2 regions of the Oleidesulfovibrio alaskensis DSM 16109 genome follow, and region 2 is predicted to be linked to the other one. Evidence: riboswitches for the same ligand, from Rfam matches in the RefSeq annotation. Region 2 holds a riboswitch; the other holds the start of a gene.
What was found. A riboswitch is a leader RNA that binds a small molecule or an ion and turns the genes downstream of it on or off. The one in region 2 is predicted to bind cobalamin.
Positions count from the first base shown of each region.

Region 1: it holds a riboswitch for cobalamin, as region 2 does, so the genes downstream of both, metE (5-methyltetrahydropteroyltriglutamate--homocysteine S-methyltransferase) here and H586_RS0114125 (sirohydrochlorin cobaltochelatase) in region 2, are expected to answer to the same signal.

Region 1 is NZ_AXWQ01000004.1:301,672-310,789, reverse strand. Features, by position in the region: gene ipdC (indolepyruvate/phenylpyruvate decarboxylase) at 86-1,753, shown strand; gene H586_RS17765 (methyltransferase domain-containing protein) at 1,866-3,077, shown strand; cobalamin riboswitch at 3,216-3,388, shown strand; gene metE (5-methyltetrahydropteroyltriglutamate--homocysteine S-methyltransferase) at 3,506-5,782, shown strand; gene H586_RS0101620 (glycosyltransferase family protein) at 5,899-7,602, opposite strand; gene H586_RS0101615 (RlmE family RNA methyltransferase) at 7,656-8,279, shown strand; gene H586_RS0101610 (YebC/PmpR family DNA-binding transcriptional regulator) at 8,410-9,118, shown strand, end outside.
Region 2 is NZ_KI519494.1:451,748-460,865, forward strand. Features, by position in the region: gene H586_RS0114100 (PhzF family isomerase) at 1-669, shown strand, start outside; gene cobI (precorrin-2 C(20)-methyltransferase) at 812-1,531, opposite strand; gene H586_RS0114110 (ABC transporter substrate-binding protein) at 1,531-2,469, opposite strand; gene H586_RS0114115 (ABC transporter ATP-binding protein) at 2,466-3,293, opposite strand; gene H586_RS0114120 (FecCD family ABC transporter permease) at 3,290-4,369, opposite strand; gene H586_RS0114125 (sirohydrochlorin cobaltochelatase) at 4,369-5,259, opposite strand; cobalamin riboswitch at 5,395-5,576, opposite strand; gene H586_RS0114130 (nucleoside recognition domain-containing protein) at 5,618-6,625, opposite strand; gene H586_RS0114140 (hypothetical protein) at 6,867-9,118, shown strand, end outside.

The DNA.
Region 1 (9,118 bases), on a different contig from region 2:
GTGACTTCTTTTTGCACAGGGTGTCCGCCTGCTTATATCTGCGTACCGAACCTGCGCACCGAATGCGTACCGAGGAGCAAATCATATGAATCTGACCGAAGCGTTGCTGCATGCTCTCAAAGAGCGTGGCGCCAAAGAAGTGTACGGCATTCCGGGCGACTTTGCCCTGCCGTATTTCAAGATAATCGAATCCACGGGTATTCTGCCGCTTGTCACGCTGAGCCACGAGCCCGCCGTGGGGTTTGCCGCCGACGCATCCGCCCGCTTCAGAGGCGGTCTGGGGGTGGCCGCAGTGACATACGGAGCCGGCGCATTGAACATGGTTAACGCCATAGCGCAGGCATATGCGGAAAAGTCGCCTGTGGTTGTCATTTCCGGCGCGCCGGGAACCCACGAAGGCGGACATGGGCTGCTGCTGCACCATCAGGCGAAGCATCTTGACTCGCAGTACCGCATGTACAAAGAAGTCACCTGCGATCAGGCGGTGCTGGACGATCCGGCCACTGCGCCTGAAACCATAGCCCGTGTGCTGCAGAGCTGTATTGAACATTCCCGCCCTGTGTATCTTGAGATTCCGCGTGATCTGCCTGCGGCACCGTGTGCGCCTGTGCCTGCTTTTGCTGCTTCCGGCACGGATGCGGACGCCGTGGACGCCTGCGCCCGCGACGTGCTGCAGCGCGTGCAGAGCGCCGCGCTGCCCATGATGATGGTGGGGGTTGAGGTGCGGCGTTACGGCATAGAAGACAAAGTGGCTCTGCTGGCCGAGCGGCTGGGGGTGCCTGTGGTGACCAGCTTTATGGGACGCGGGTTGCTAGCTTCGGCCAGCTGTCTGGAAGGAACCTATCTGGGCATGGCCGGTGACGAGACACTCAGCGAGGCTGTGGAATCTTCCGACGGGCTTCTGCTGCTGGGTGTTATCATGTCGGATACCAATTTCGGCGTGTCCGGAAGCCAGCTGGACCGCAGGCGTGTGATGCATGCGGAGGACAGACAGGTGCGTGTCGGCTACCATGTGTATCATGACATTCCGCTGGGAGCGCTGGTGGACCGTCTGCTGGCATTGCTGGATGACGGACAGGAAGCTGACATGGCTCTTTCGGGCTGCGGCGGTTCTTCTGACGACAGGGCATTGCAGGGGGCGGGACTCGCTGTGAATCCGCGGGGTTTCATGGCAGATGCCGCAGATATCACTCCCACGGATATAGCCGCGCTGCTTAATGATTTTTTTGCCTCGCACGGAGCAATGCCCGTTGCCAGCGATATAGGCGACTGCCTGTTCACCATGCTGAGCGTGGATGCCATTCCCATGGTGGCACCGGGGTATTATGCCAGCATGGGCTTCGGGGTGCCGGCGGGCATGGGGCTGCAGATAACGACAAAGGAGCGTTCGCTCATTCTGGTGGGCGACGGCGCTTTTCAGATGACCGGTATGGAACTGGGCAACTGCACGCGGCTGGGTATCGATCCCATCGTGCTGGTGTTTAATAATTCGTCGTGGGAAATGCTGCATGTCTTCCAGCCCGAGACAGCATACAGCAATCTGGGCGAATGGGATTTTGCCGCGGTGGCTGACGGTCTGGGCGGACGGGGGCACAGGGCCGCCACCCGTGCCGAGCTTGCACGTGCGCTGACACAGGCCCATGCCGAACGCGGACGTTTTCAGCTGATTGACGCCCGTCTGGCTCCGCATAGTCTGTCCCCCACGCTGGCCCGTTTTGTGGAAGGTGTGCGCAGATTCAGTTCGGGGCAATAAGCTGTTGTAATTATCAGATGGCGGCTCCGCGCCCGTGCGGAGCCGCTTTGTCAAACCGCCTGTATGCGGTTTCAACCTTGAACCCAACTCAGGGTGAGCAAAGAAGGAGTATATGCATGTAACGGATAACACGCTGGCAACCATTGAATTCACCCTTTGCTGGAACTGCGACCTTGCCTGCCACACCGAGCGCTACTGGGCGCGCAGGGTCAACTTCTGGCGCGATATTTTTCCGCCCCGCATGCGTGAGGCTCTGGAGGGCTGCCGCACCGGAGACAGCATATTGCTGAAATACGCTCCCGGAGAGGCATTGCCGTCATATAACCCCGCCTACGTCTATTCTGTTCCGCACAATTCTTTCCGTTCCCGGTGCGTACCCGGATATCATCCGGTTCCCCGTGCCGGACGCTATTTCCCGCTGATGTTTTTTGCCTGTCTGCCGGGTGTTTTCGGAGGAGACATGCGCCCTGCCCGTATTGTGCGCATGGATTCGCGCTGCATGGTGGTCGATGCCAACCATCCGCTGGCCGGAAGAGCCTTCAGCATGGAGGCGCGTATTCTTGATCTTGCTGAAAAGACAGGGGAAACAGGCGGGCGCCTGACACACTGGCTGGAAGCTGTGGCGGACGGCGGTCCGGGTATTCAGGCGCGCATCAGCGGTGAACCTGTTGAGGTGCTGTCCGACCCGCATGCGTTCATGCGTTGCGATCAGGTGGACGACCGCGCTTTTTACGATGTGCCGCGCAGTGTGGACCATATAGACGCGCAGGCTTGCGCCCATCTGCGCGATGAAATAGCCCGCGTTGTTCCGCGTGGGGGCCGCGTGCTGGACCTCATGACGGGATGGCGTACCCATCTGCCCGCAGGGCATGCCGCTCATGTGACAGGACTGGGACTGGGCGAGGCGGAAATAAATGACAACCCCGTGCTGGATGAGCGCATTATGCATGACCTTAATGCCGATCCGCAGCTGCCTTTGCCGTCAGCGTCTTATGATGCCGTCATCTGCACACTTTCGGTCGAGTACCTTTTGCAGCCCGTGGCCGTATTGCGCGAAGCCGTGCGGGTGCTCAGGCCCGGCGGTATCATTGTGCTGGCAGTTTCTGACAGGTGGTTCCCCGGCAGAACAATACGCATCTGGCCGGAGCTGCATGAGTTTGAGCGGGCGGGGTTGATGGTGGACTTGCTGCAGGCGGCGGGCGGTCTGGAATCGTTCCGCACGGTGAGTGTACGCAACTGGCCGCGTCCGGCCGATGACCGGCATGCAGGCCGGATGGCGCTCAGCGATCCTGTGCACGTTGTTTCGGCAGTGCGCACGGCGTGATCTGCATGCGCAGCGCTTCAGTATAATTTGCTTTCTATGTTTTCCGGTTGTTTTTCAGCCCGCCGTAACGGCGGGCTTTTTTGCGGCATTGTACACGCAGCACAATAAACTGGTTGCGTTTATCTTTATATTTGAATATTGATGAATCTTGATATTGTGATGTTTTGTGTATGGAAACGGAATGCGGTGCAAATCCGCAGCGGACGCGCCACTGTAACCGGCAAGCCCGGCCGACGTCACTGCCGCAGAGGCGGGAAGACCAGGTCATATGGGGCCGGAAGCCAGGAGACGACCATGCACAAGAGCACGGCAGTCTCGCGATTGGGCTGACACGTACCGGCGGCAGGTTGCTTGCCTGACCGCTGATGCATCCAGAGCTTGAATGTCGTTGCTCCTTTGATTCAACACCATAAAAGGAGTGACAGAGCATGATTATTCACAACCTGGGATTTCCCCGCATAGGCGCTTCGCGTGAGCTCAAGTTCGCGCTGGAGTCGTACTGGGCAGAACGCACCGGTGAAGATGCGCTGCAGTCCGTGGCCGCCGGTTTGCGGCAGCGGAACCTGCAGTGGCAGCACAAGCTGGACTATGTGCCTGTGGGCGATTTTTCGCTGTATGATCAGGTGCTGGATATGAGTTTTACCCTCGGCAATGTGCCTGAGCGTGTAAAAAATCTGCCCGGCGGCGATACGGAGGCGTATTTCAGGGTGGCCCGCGGTCGGGCTTCGGCCGGAGACACGCACACTGTACATGCGGGCGAGATGACCAAATGGTTTGATACCAACTACCACTATATTGTACCGGAATTCACCGCGCAGAGCCGTTTCCGGCTGGATGCAGACCGGCTGACCGGCCAGCTGAAAGAAGCTGCCCGCAGCGGGGTGCAGGCCAAGCCCGTGATTATCGGGCCTGTGACGTACCTGTGGCTGGGCAAGTCCAAAGACGGTTCGGACCGGCTGGCGCTGCTGGAAAAGTTGCTGCCGGTTTACAGAGAGCTGCTTGAAACTCTGGCGCAGAACGGTGCCGGATGGGTGCAGGTGGATGAACCTGTGCTGGTGACCGAGCTGGAAAAGCCGTGGCTTGATGCGCTGACTGATGCCTACCGCTATCTTGCCGGCACGCCGGTCAGTATTTTGCTGGCCACCTATTTCGGCACATTGCAGGGCAATCTCGAAACCCTTGCCGCGCTGCCCGTGGCCGGAGTCCATGTGGATGCCGTGCGCGGCAGGGATGAAGTAGAGCGTCTTGTGGCCGCACTGCCCGGTGAAACTGTTGTTTCGCTTGGTGTCATTGACGGCAGAAACGTCTGGAAGACCGATCTTGCGGCGCTGCTGGACTGGCTGGAACCTGTGGCAGGACAGCTTCAGGACAGGCTCTGGCTGGCTCCTTCGTGTTCGCTGCTGCATGTGCCGGTAGACCTTGCCGCAGAAGACGCAATGGACAGTGAAGTGCGTTCATGGCTGGCGTTTGCGCTGCAAAAGCTGGAAGAACTGCACACGCTGGGAACAGCCCTGCGCAGCGGAAGAAACGCCGTTGCCGAAGAGCTGGCCCGTAACGCGCGCAGCATCGCTTCCCGCCGCGGTTCGGAGCGGGTGCGCAATGAAGCTGTACGCGCCAGGGTGGCATCGTTGTCCGGTCAGGCGGGAGACCGCAGCCAGCCCTATGAGCAGCGTTCTCTTGTGCAGCGCCGGATGCTGCAACTGCCGCTTTTTCCCACAACGACCATAGGCTCGTTTCCGCAGACGGCGGAGATTCGTGCCGTAAGACAGCAATACCGCAAGGGCGAGCTTTCACTTCAGGAATATGAAGAAGCCATGCGTGCCAACATCAGACATGTGGTGGCGCGGCAGGAAGAGCTTGGGCTGGATGTGCTTGTTCATGGCGAGGCCGAACGCAACGACATGGTGGAATATTTCGGCGAGCAGCTTTCCGGATACGTCTTCAGCCGTTTCGGCTGGGTGCAGTCCTACGGCTCACGCTGCGTCAAGCCACCCATCCTGTACGGCGATATCGAGCGGCCTGCTCCCATGACGGTGAAATGGATAACCTATGCCGCTTCGCTGACCGGAAAGCCGGTGAAGGGTATGCTGACAGGGCCGGTGACCATGCTTAACTGGTCGTTCGTGCGCGATGATCAGCCCCGCGAGGATACCTGCCGTCAGCTTGCCGCGGCCATCCGCGATGAAGTGCTTGATCTTGAGAAGGCAGGTGTGGGCATCATTCAGATAGATGAAGCGGCTCTGCGCGAAGGAATGCCCCTGCGCCGCCCGGAATGGGCGGAATATCTGCGCTGGGCCGTGGAGTCCTTCCGTCTGGCGGCCAACGGCGTGGAGGCGCGGACGCAGGTGCATACGCACATGTGCTATTCGCAGTTCAACGATATCATCGAATCCATCGCCGCCATGGATGCTGATGTCATCACCATCGAGACTTCGCGTTCGGATATGGGGCTGCTCGATGTTTTCGAGCATTTCAGCTACCCCAACGAAATAGGTCCGGGGGTGTATGACATTCATTCGCCCAACGTGCCTGATGTGGAATCGATGGTGGAATTGCTGTGCAAAGCCGCCCGCCGCATTCCCCCTCAGCGCCTGTGGGTAAACCCTGATTGCGGGCTGAAGACCAGAGCATGGCCCGAGACCGTGGCCGCGCTGGAAAATATGGTGGAAGCAGCACGCAGGCTGCGTACCATGTTTGCCGCCTGACAGCCGCCTGAAGGTTTTGCAGTGCGTCGTGTATAAAATGCAATCCGGCAGACCCGCGGGTCTGCCGGATTTTTACGGTCCGGCTGTTGCTGCATGCTGTAAACGGTGCACAGCTGTCACCGGCAGCCGCAGGCTTCCAGCAGCGCGGCAATGCGGTGATGGTATGTGTGACGGGCCAGTATGTGGCTGTGCCACGCCCGTGCAACCTGACGACGCCATGCGTGGTCATGCAGCACCCGGCCGAACAGTTCTGGAATTTCTCCGGCAGTGCGGAAGGAGGATTCGCATACAAGTTCCCGTGGAAAAATTTCCAGACCGGGGGTGTTGTCTGTCAGGCAGAAACCGCCCGCAGCCCATACGTCGAAGTTGCGCTGGGTAAGCCCTGCGGGCAGCAGCATGCTGGTCAGGTTGAGTGTGGCGGCGGCACGGGCATACAGATGCGGCAGAACGGTATAGTAATCCACGGGCGGATGCACGGCGGTGCCCTGCGGCAGCAGGCTCTGCCAGCCGTCATCGCCGAAAACTGTCAACGCTGAGCCGGGTATGGCCGCGCAGGCTGTCAGACAGGCGGTACGCCAGCGGCGGGCGCATTCCTCGGCGGCAAGTCCGGCGGAGCGTACTTCATGCGAGGGCCACAACGGGCTTGTGCGCAGTGTTGCGCACCACCAGTCAAAGTCGGGGCGCTCGCCGTGGCGCAGCATTTCATCCGCCTGCTGCATGGCTGCGTGCGGGTACCGGCATCCGGCAAAAAAGCGTTCCCTGTCGGGAAAGGCGGATCGTCCGGCAAAGATGAGCATATGCTCCAGACCGTCCGGTAGAGCGCCGCACGACTTTGCAGGCGGCAGCTGCGCCGCCTGTACCCGTGCCGGGTCAAACAGTTCTGCCATGGTTGCCAGCGGCAGGTGCTGTACATGGCGCGCCCCGTGCTCCTGCAGAGGACGGCAGAAAGAACTGTCGGTCACAAACAGTCTGACCTGCTTCCAGAAAGGGCTCCGGATGCCGGACACAAGGTGCCACGGATTGTCAACGCACCAGACTGCCACCGGTACGCCTGCCGCATCCAGCAGGTTGAACCGCTCGCCCCATGTGTCCAGCCCCTTGAAGTTGACGCACAGAAAAAGAGCCGGGCTGCAGTGGCGCAGGGCCGCGGGCAGAGCGTGCCCGTCGTCCGGGGATATGCATTGAACCTGCAGTCCGGCACCGGTAAGGGCGTGGTGCAGTTCAAGTACAAGCAGGTCGCTGCGCGATCCGGCCAGCAGCACGGTATCTTTTTCACAGCGGGCGGATGTACTGGATGCGCGCCGCATATGCTCCAGCCGTGCCGCTGCAAGGGCTTTGCCCCAGTAACCGGGAAAAAGGCGCGCGTTCTGCCTGTAGGCGACAATGCTGCCGCCCTGCCGCACGTGATTCCGCACCAGCTGTGCCAGTCTGTCACTTTCTGCGGCAGGCGCAGAGTCATCGGAGCCGCAGCCCGTGCCGTCGTATGGCGGCGGGGCATCCGGTGTGCTGTTTTGCCAGTGACGCGGTATGGCCTCGTGCCACGATGCGGGCATTTGACTTGCGAAATCCGTGCATTCGACATAGGAAACATACCCCCCGCTGTCATGACCGCCGGTGGCGCTGGTCTGCCGGCGCGCCAGTGCGTCAGCCAGCGCGGCCGCCTGAGCCGGAAAAGGGCCCAGGCCCAGCACCAGAACATTTTTTGTGCCGGTGAGTGTTTCATACGACTGCCCGCCGTCGGGCAGGGTCTGCGTCGTGCCGTTCCAGTTGCGCACGGTAATGCGGGGCGGACGAAAGCTGGTTGTGCGGCGTACAGTCATGAGCGGCCTTGGCGTTCGGGGCACTTTCGGATACAAGTGCCGCAGGTGAAGCAATGAAAAAATATCGTGACCATTATTTTCTGAAGGCCAAACGGGAGAATTATCCCGCGCGGTCTGTCTATAAGCTGAAAGAAATAGATAAACGCTTCGGCATCTTGAAGCAAGGCATGCGTGTGCTCGATCTTGGCGCGGCCCCCGGGTCATGGTCGCTTGGCGCGGCGGAAAAAATCGGACCTTCGGGCAGGGTGCTGGCTGCCGACATCCAGACCACAGAGACTGTTTTTCCGTCCAATGTCACGTTTATGCAGGAAGATGTCTTCGAGCGTTCTGCAGAATTCGAGCAGGCGCTGTCCGAGACCGGTCCTTTTGACGTCGTCATAAGTGATATGGCTCCTAAAACCACGGGCCACAAGTTCACCGATCAGGCCAGATCGTCCAATCTGTGCTTTGAAGCGCTTGCGGTTGCCTCACTTCATCTCGTAGAAGGCGGCAGCTTTGTGGTCAAGATTTTCATGGGACCGGATGTAGAAGCGTATGTGAAGCAGATGCGTACGCTGTTTACCGCTGTTAAGTCGTTCAAGCCCAAAAGCTCGCGCTCCGAGAGTAAGGAAACCTTTTATATCGGACTGGGGTTTAAAGGGCTGCCGGAGTTTTCTGAACAAGAGGGCGAAGACTGAAAGGTCTTTTTCGCAGAACAGTTTTGCAATGACCGGAGCGCGCTGCGGCGCGCTGACTGGGGGCTGCCGCTGTGCCTGACACGGCGGGGTGCTCCGGTGGCTGCCGGCATTGCCTTTTTAAGGAGGAAGTATGGCCGGACATAGTAAATGGAAAAACATCCAGCACCGCAAGGGACGTCAGGACGCCAAAAAATCCAAGGCGTTCACCAAGGTTGCCAAAGAAATAATCATCGCCGCCAAAGGCGGGGGTGATCCGGTGGCCAACAGCCGTCTGCGTGCGGCCATTGCCGCGGCTAAAGCGGTGAACCTGCCCAAGGACAAAATTGAGACCGCCATCAAGAAGGGTACCGGCGAACTGGCCGGCGGAGATATTTTTGAACTGGTGTACGAAGGCTACGGCCCCGGCGGCATTGCTTTTCTGATTGAAGTGGCCACCGACAATAAAAACCGTACCGTGGCTGAAGTGCGCCACATCCTGACCAAATCCGGCGGCTCCATGGGCGAGGCCGGCTGTGTGGGCTGGATGTTTGACAAAAAGGGCGTGCTGACTTTTCCCAAGGAAGCCTATTCCGAAGACCAGCTGATGGAAATCGGGCTGGAAGCCGGTTGCGATGACGTCATCGATGAAGGCGACAGCTGGGCGGTGCATGTGGATCCTTCTTCTTTTGAAGATGTGAAGGCCGCTTTTGAGCAGGCCGGAGTGACCGCGGAATCGGTGGAACTGGCCAGCGTGCCGCAGAACACCATCGAAGTGGATGCGGAAACCGGCAAGAAACTGCTGCGTCTGGTGGATGCGCTGGAAGAGAACGACGACGTACAGAACGTGTTTGCCAACTTCG
Region 2 (9,118 bases):
GGAATTTCGGACACAACGGTGTCCGCCCTGACCGGCGCGGGGGTTCTGCCCGTGGATATCCGCGGATCCGGCAGCGGTATGAAGATTGTCATGACGCAGGGCAGGGTGGTGTTTTCTCCGCCGTGCATACCTGCTGTCAGGCAGGCGGTTCTTAACGCTCTTGGGCTTGATGAAGACGACCTGCTGTCCGGTTTGCCGGTACAGGAGGTTTCCACGGGACATTCCAAAATAATGGTGCCGCTGCGCAGAACGGCATTGCTGGACGCCCTGAAGCCGGACATGACCGCTCTGACGGAATGCAGCCGTGTCACGGGGTGTAACGGCTTTTTTGTTTTCGGGTTCAACGGCGGGGATGACGAAGCGCTTATAAACGGGCGCATGTTCGCTCCTGCCATCGGCATTGACGAGGACCCCGTGACGGGGAATGCCAACGGCCCCTGTGGTGCGTATCTGTCGCATTACGGCAGACTGCCCGCACAGGCGGCGTTTACCTTTTGCGGCAGGCAGGGTGTGGCCATGGGCAAGGAAGGCATGGTGGAGGTGACTGTCCACCGTGATGAAGACGGTCCGTGCCGTGTGCAGGTAGGCGGGCACGCGGCGGAAGCCGGCCGGATGGAGGTTGCGCTGCACGTAGAGGACGACGGCCGCATTACGGCCCGCAGTGTCTGACGGCAGTGCGGCGCAGCCGCGCAGGGCTTTTGCCATGCGGGGCTGAGCCAACTGTACATGTTACCCCCCTGCGCTTTGCTATGCGGCGGCGCAGGGGGGCTTTGCATGTAGTTGTCTGCGCATGGTGCGCGGCAGGCTCCGGTCAGGAGTCCGCGTTTTTTCTCTTTTTATCGCCGGTCACCAGCATCAGCGAAAAGTAATGCGGCTTTTCGGGGGCGTCCTGTAGTGATTCGGCCACAATCTCGCCGTCCATTCCCAGACGAGAGACAAACGTGCTCTGGTTTTCTTTGCCTGCTGCGGTCACAGCCTTTCTGATGGCGGCAAAGTTTTTATACGTTTTCAGAATAACGGCGTTGTCCGCGTAATTCAGGGCTTGTTCCAGCCCGTCACCCACGCCGGAAAGCAGCAGCAGGTTTTCACCTGATTCACACAGGATGGTGGCCGTGCGTGCGGCCGACGCCTGATATGAGGTGATGCCCGGCACGATTTCCACGGGAGCCTGCGGACATACGGTGCGCAGAGTGCGCAGCAGGTAGCCGAAAGTGGAATAGATGAGCGGGTCCCCCAGCGTGAGAAACGCGCACTGCCGTCCGGCAGCCAGATGGCCGGCAACTGTGCGTGCGTTTTCGTCCCACGCAGCACGCAGCACGCTGCCGTCGCGCGACATGGGAAAGCCCAGCCGGATAATCTGCACATCGTCCCGCAGGTGCGGGGCGGCTATGGAAAGCGATACCGAATAATCGTTTTTTGTGGAACTGGCGGCAAAGACCACGTCCGTGCGGGCCAGAGCCTTGACCGCCTTTATGGTAAGCAGGTCGGGGTCGCCGGGGCCGACGCCGATACCGTACAACGTACCGTACACTAGGGTTCTCCTTGACCGGCAGCCGGGGGCTGCAGGGTGAAGCGCGAGGGATGCAGAAAGCGCGCAAGCTCTTCCACCGCATCCACCGCTCTGGGGCCGGGGCGTGAATAACACGCCTCTTCCACAACAAGCCAGCGCGCATGACGCACCGCCCGCAGTGTGCGGAAGTGCGGCCGCGCGTCCGGCGGCACCGGTGTTTTATTCATGGGGCCGTGCTGCACAATGTAGACTTCGGGGTCGAGGCGCAGCAGTTCCTCTTCCGAGGGGCGCTCCAGTTTTTTGTCGGACACGAGGCAGTTTGCACCGCCTGCGCGGCCGATAATGTCATTGACGATGGAACCTGTGCCCGCCCCCAGCAGGTTGGGGTAACGGACTTCAAAAAAGACCGAGGGGCGGTGTTCTCCGGCTACGGCTGCGCGCACCGTTTCCAGACGGTTGCGCAACTGTGCGGTAAGTGCCGCTGCCTTGCCCTGTTCTCCGGTCAGCACTCCCAGACGGGCGATGACGGAAAACAGCTGCTCAAAGTCGGCAACGTGAAATTCCGCCACGGGAATGCCCAGCGCGCGCAGGTCGTCCACGGCCTGCCCGGCTTCTTTGCGTCCGCTCATCTGCAGCACAAGGTCGGGAGCCATGCCGGCCACCAGTTCAAGGTTGGGCCGCATGTGCGTGCCGATGGCGGGCAGACTGCGGATGGATTCCGGCCAGTGGTCGGCATTGGTGCGTGCTATGAGCCTGTCCTGCAGACCCATGGCGGCCAGTGTCTCGTTAAAGGCACCGTACAGGGCGATGATGCGCCGGGCAGGAGCATCCAGCTGCACGGTGCGGCCTGTATCATCGGTTATGCTTACTCCGTGCTGCTGCGCGGCAACGGACAAAGGTGCCAGCAGCAGGATAAAGGCGCACCACAGCGCGGCGCTGAGATGTCGGAAGGTTGTCATGGCGTTTTTCTCTGCGTGTGGGCGGGCATGAAAAGAGCCTGCGGCAGCCCGCAGTCCGGATGCCGGAATACGCGGACAGAGGTTTCATATATCCGGCAGAGGTTGGCTTCTGTAAATACGTCGCGGGTGGGGCCGTCCAGCGCCACGGCTCCGTCTTTCAGAAATATCAGCCGGTCACAGTAGAGTGCCGCCAGATTAAGGTCATGAATGGCGGCGACCACCGTGAGTCCCTGCGCATGTCTGCGGCGCAGCATGTCGTAAATTTCCACTTTGCGGGCTATGTCCAGACCGGATGTGGCCTCGTCCAGCAGCAGGCAGGGGGCCGCCTGTGCCAGCGCCCGTGCTATGAGCACCCGCTGGAATTCTCCGCCGGAAAGCCTGCATGCCGGCCGTGAGGCAAACTGCGATGTGGCTGTCTGGCGCATGGCGTTTTCCGCGGCCTCGTTGTCTGCGGCGCTGTATCCGCCCAGAAAGGATATATAGGGATACCGTCCCATGAGTACCACGGAGCGCACCGGTATGTCAGGGACGATGTCAGGCCGTTGCGGTACCGAAGCCATTTTTTTTGCGCGGGTGCGGGCACAAAGCCCCGCGGCCGGAGTGAACTGCACTGCATCCTTTTCAGATGCAGCGGAGGCGGTGCGCAGCAGCACTTCGCCGCTGACCGGCGGCAGCACTCCGGAAAGGGTGAGCAGCAGGGTTGTTTTGCCGCTGCCGTTGGGGCCGAGCAGACCTGTCATTTCACCCTGTCTGATATGCAGGGAGATGTTGTGCAGTACGGGCGTTGTACCGTGGCCCAATGTGGCATTGCGCAGGCGTATCATAGGGCTGTTCCTGTATTGCGCCGCAGCAGCAGGCAGAAAAAAGGGCCCCCCAGCAGCGCGGTGACCACTCCCACGGGCAGTTCGGCCCCGCCGGAAAGCAGGGTGCGGGCCAGCACGTCGGACCAGAGCAGCAAAAGACCGCCTGTCAGCGCGCTGACCGCCAGCAGCGGCCGGTGCTCGGCGCCTATGACCATACGTACCAGATGCGGCACAACCAGCCCCACAAATCCTATCACCCCGCTGACCGCCACGGAGACGCCCGTAAGCGCTCCTGCTCCCAGCAGCAGCCACAACCGTACGCGTGAAGCATCCATGCCCAGCTGACGGGCCTGCATGTCGCCCAGCGACAGAATATCAAGCTCGCGCGAAAAACGGATGACGGGCAGCATACCCAGCACAAACCACGGCGTGAAAAGCATGACCTCATGCCAGCCGCGGCCCTGCAGACTGCCCATTATCCAGAATACGATGCTTGCCACCGATTCTTCGTCCAGTGATTTGACCAGCGATATGAGAGCGGAAAGGAACGTGGACACCACAATACCCGCAAGTACCAGCGTTTCGCGGCGCATGATGCCGCCCACGCGACCCAGTACAAGCACGGCCGCCAGCGCCGCGGTGGCACCGGTCAGGGCCGCGGCGGGCAGTATTCCTGCAGCGGGAAAAAACGGCAGGGCCATGGTGCCCAGCCCCCAGAAAAGTGCCACGGATGCGCCGAAAGCGGCTCCGGACGAAACGCCCAGCGTGAAAGGATCGGCCAGAGGGTTGCGCAGCAGCCCCTGATACACCGTGCCTGCCACCGCCAGCGAAGCGCCCACCAGCAGCGAGAGCACCACGCGGCCCAGACGCAGCTCAAGCACCACAACGGTCAGTGCGGGATTATCCTGCGCGGCTGCGGGCGGGGGGCCCAGACCGGCGGCATGCAGCAGCACGGCCGTCACGTCGGCAAACTCCACGGGAAACGCCCCCGCGTAACAGGCCAGAAACACCGAAACCGCACAGGCGGCCGACGCGGCGGCACAGCACAGCACCGGGCGGAGCGTGCGGCGTGTTACGGTGTTTCCGGCCCTGTTCATCAGTCATCCAGCCGGTTGTAGGCTTCTTTAAGGTGCTCAACCCATATGGCGCGGATGGCGGGCACAGCTGCCATGCCTTTTACCACGGGTACGGGGGTGATGCCGTGAGCGGCAAAAACACTTTTCCACGAATCGGGCTCGTCGCCTGCCATGTCGTTTACGGTATGGTCACCCGCCACCGACATGAGCGGAAGCAGGTAGGCTTTTTTGATACCTTTCTTTTTCAGCATGGCCAGCACGTCGTCAATTTCGGGGCTGCCTTCAACGGTGCCCACAAAGGCATTGGCATCTTTCTGCCACAGATAATACTGCAGGGCGGGGTAGAATGCATTGGCAGAATGACCGGTACCGTGGCCCATGAACACCACCGCCTCGTCTGCGGTACGTTCTGCGGGTACGGCGGTCATGACTGCATCGGCCACATTTTTCATGTCCTCTGCAGTGTACATGAGCGGCTTGCCGACTTCCACCTGCTTGATATTTTTGGGCATGCCCTCAAAACGTTCTGCGGTGTGCAGCAGGCCGAGGTATTCAAAGCCCGGAATCATGTGCAGCGACTGCACGGCCACGCGGTTGAACCCTGCATCGCCCAGACGGCCCAGTGCCACGGCGGGCGAATCCACCTGCAGGTTCTGCTCACTCGCCACAATGTCGCGCACCATGCGTGCCGTGTAAGCCCAGCGCACTTCAACACCGGGTATGGCGGCACGTACTTCGCGTTCCAGCGCTTCGTAGGGGGCGCGTGCTTCGGGCACGGTGCTGCCGAAGGTGGCAAGCAGAATGGCTTTTTTGTCGGGATGTGCGGCGCCGTGGCCGGCAAAAGCAGGCGCGGCAACGCACAGCAGGCAGCACGCGGTGACGAGCAGTCTGCACCATGAGCGCAGTTTCATGAAGGAAACCTCCAGAGAATCTGGGGCATTGATATAGTCACGGTAAAAATAAAGAGCGCTGCCTCCTGCATGGGCAGGAAGGGGCGCTCCGGTCACCGTGACGGACTTTTTGCGGCAAAGCCCCGTGCCCAAAAAGTCATCCTGTACACTCAGGCAGGTCTTCCGGCTTGTCCCGCGGCATCCGGCCTTCCCGGGAATTTTTCCCAGTGGCACGGTGTGGATGCGGCGTATCGTGGACTTACGGCGGCGGGTCCGCTCCCGACTTTAACGGGATTCCCTATCAAGCCCCGCAGGGCACCTGAATCGATTCGGGTTATATATGGCTGCGGCAGCATGTCAAGGCCGCAGCATGCAGGGGTTATGCCGCGAACAGCAGGTAGCAGCCTGTCACGGCCAGCAGGCTGGTGATGCGCAGAAACTGGCTTTGCAGCAGCAGCACAAGACCCAGACGCGGAGTGAATATGCCCGCGTGCGAAGGCAGCTGGTGCCGCAGGGCGCGGACGGGGGTTGCTGCAATGGTTCCCAGTATCAGCGCGGTGACTGTCTGGGCGGTGGTCAGCGACCCGGCATCCAGCAGGGCGCCCGCGGCCGCAATTCCTGATGTGAATTCCGCGGCCACGGCAAAAATAACCACGCTGGCCGCTTCTACAGGCAGAAAGCTCCATGACAGCCCCTGAGCGGCGGCCTGGCGCATGGCTTCGAATACGCCTGCCTGTGTAAGCGCATAAATGAGAAAATAGACCGGTGCCGTGAACAGGATGATGCGCGAAAAGCGTCTGCGGAACAGGGCTGCCACGCGGTTGAGGTCAAGCCTTCCGCTGTGTTCTGGTGCCGCAGACTGTCCGGACTGCCTGCGGTGCGCCGTTGCGCGGGCCCACGCAAGCAGTCCCAGAGTGCGGCACAGGGCGGCTGTGCCGTTAAGTGCAAGGTATATGGCCCCTGCCGTGCGTGTCATGGGCACCACTATAAAAAAAGTGGTGGGCAGATGCAGCAGAAAAACAGGCAGACCGGTGTTGATGAGATAGGCAATGCGCAGTTCGCGCAGAGAAATGCGCCCGTCACGCATGGCTTCCATAAGCATGGTGTTGGCCGCTGTGCCGGAAACGAACGCAGTGGCGAAAGCCGCGCCCGATGTCTGCCCCAGCCCGCCCCACCGTGTCAGCGGCCGGGCCAGCCGCGCCAGAAAGGGGGCCCAGCCGGCGCCTTCCACCACCAGCCCCACGGCCAGTCCCATGGCCAGATATATGAGCATGCGTATGAGCGGCCTGACAAGTTCGGGCCATGCATACTGCCAGTGCAGCAGCGCAGGGTCGGCGTGCAGAATGATGCCCAGTGCGGAGATTCCGCACAGCAGCGGAACAAACATAAGCGTTTTTCTGCCTCTGCCTGTCCGGCGTGAAGATATTTTTGCGGTAGAGCTTTGCTTTTGCATGGAGTCGGACATAGAGTGAAAGTAAGGATTAAGGGAGCATGGCCGGTTTCTGCCGGTCTGCATGCCTGCCGTCGGCCGTTGCGGGGCTGCCGGATGAAGCCTGTTTGACAGAAAACAGCACCCGTGGTGTAGTTTCAGCTTATTTGCAGGTATTGCAAAAGGATCGTCTGACAGCATGAAGACCAGATTCATACCTTCTGACAGGCCGGCGGGCAACCGGCTTTGCGTCATTTTTGCTCTGGCCGCTCTTTTTCTTGTGCTGCTGCCCGCGGCCGCTGCCGCAGAGAACGGGCGGGTGCTTGTGCTCAATTCCTACCACAGGGGCTTCCAGTGGTCCGATGCTGAAATGTCGGGCATCGAATCATGGTTCGTTGATTCTGACATCAAGCCGCAGCTGCATTTTGAATATATGGATTCCAAACGGATGGCGCCCGATGTGGCCACCCGTCATATGTTTGTCCTGCTGCGCGAAAAATATTCCAGAGACTATTTCGACGTGCTCATGGCGGCCGATGACAACGCCTTTGAATTGCTGCGGGCGCACCGTCAGACGCTTTTTCCGGGGGTGCCGCTTGTTTTTTGCGGGGTAAACCTGCAGCACATGCCGCGCGGCAGCATGCCGGAACGCACCACGGGAGTGCTGGAAAGGGTGGATGTGGAAGGTACGCTTTCGCTGGCGCTTTCCATGCATCCGGCCACCCGCAGCGTGGTGTTTGTGGCCGACGGCACCACGACGGGGCAGCGCATGCTGCATGCCGCACGCGAGGCACGCAGAGGCTTTGCGGGACGGGTGGATTTTACCGAGATGAACAACCTGCCTGCCCCCAAGCTGCAGGAAGCTCTGCGCCTGCTGCCTTCATCGTCTGTCGTGGTGCTGCTCAGTTTTCTGCGCGACCGCAACGGCAGAGTGCTTACGGTGGAAGAATGCGTCCGGCTGCTTACGCAGGCTTCTCCTGTTCCCGTGTACGGAGTGGGAGCGCAGTTCATCGCCGCAGGGCTTGCGGGCGGCACGCAGCTTTCGGGTACCGAGCACGGGAGGCAGGCGGCACGGCTGGCGGAGCAGATTCTGCGCGGGGCCGACCCCTCAGAGTTGTCCATAATTGCGGAAACCCCTGTGACGGCGGTGCTTGACTACCGGCAGCTTTCGCGTTTCGGGGTGTCTCTGCCCGACCTGCCCGATGGTGTGATAGTGCGTAACCTGCCGCAGGGCAGTCCTTCTGTGTGGTGGTACGGCGCGGGGCTGGCAGTTGCTGCCGCCATGGCGCTGTTGTTCAGGCACTGGCGCAACCGGCGGTGCATGCCCGCCTGCGAAGATTCGGCAACGGCCCTTGGCGGGGTGCTGGCAGCCATGCAGCATATGAACGATATCTGTCTGCTGCTTGATACCGCCGGCCGCATAGCGGCCATGAACCGTCCGGCGGAACAGGCATCGGGCATTGATTCGCATGCGGCGGAGGGAATGCTGCCCGAGGCCGTGCTGCCCATGCTTGCCGGTGCGCTTGAAAAGCTCAGGCGCGGGCTGCAGCACAATGACGAATTTTGCCTGCTGCAGGCCGAAGCCCGTATGGATAACGGGCTGCGCCGGTTTGATCTGGAAGCGTCGAGCCTGCTGCCTGTTGCCGCCGGCGCCTTGCTGGTGCTGCGCGATGTGACAGACAGAGCCGTTCTGGAGGCTGCAGCCGTGGGGGTGCACCGTCTTTCGCTGGTTACCAGAATGGTGTCGGGCATGTGTCACGGAGCAAAGGAACCGCTTTCTGCCGTGGTGCAGAATGCCGAAGAGCTGCACGAGGTGCTGTTTGAAGACACCGAGGGTAATGCCAGAGCTGCAGCGCGCTGCGGGTGCAGCCTGAGTGCGCTGCGCGGTTATCTGGGTGAGCGGGATGTGCCCCGGCGTGTCGGTCTGCTGCGGGCCGCCGGTGCGGAGCTTACGGGCATAGTGTCCAGACTGCCCAATGCGGAACGGCGCAGTCCTGAACGGCCCATACCGCTTAAGGATGTGGTGGACAACGCCCTGCGTCTGGGCAGGGACGACCCGCGCCTGCGTGAGTACGGTATGGGGCGCGTGGGCTGGCGCATCGAGGCGGACGGCGCGGACTCTGTGCAGATAATCAGGGCGGCGGATGCGGAACTTGTGGTATATGAGATGATAACCCTCGGGCTGTATGCCCTGATGTCGGGAGAGGCTTCTCCCGGGGGGGTGCTGGTGCAGTACGGGGCAACCCCCCGCGGAGGGCGGGTGGTGCTGACCGCTTCGGGCTGCAGCCGCCCCGTGGATATCGCCAAACTGCTGCGCAGCGAGCGTATGTTCGGCGGCAGCGGTGGTGAGATGAGCGGATACGAGGGGTTTGCTCTTGCCACGCGCATTGCGGAGCACAGATTTGGCGCCCCGCTGAAAGTTGAATCGCCGGAAAACGATGTGCGCATCGA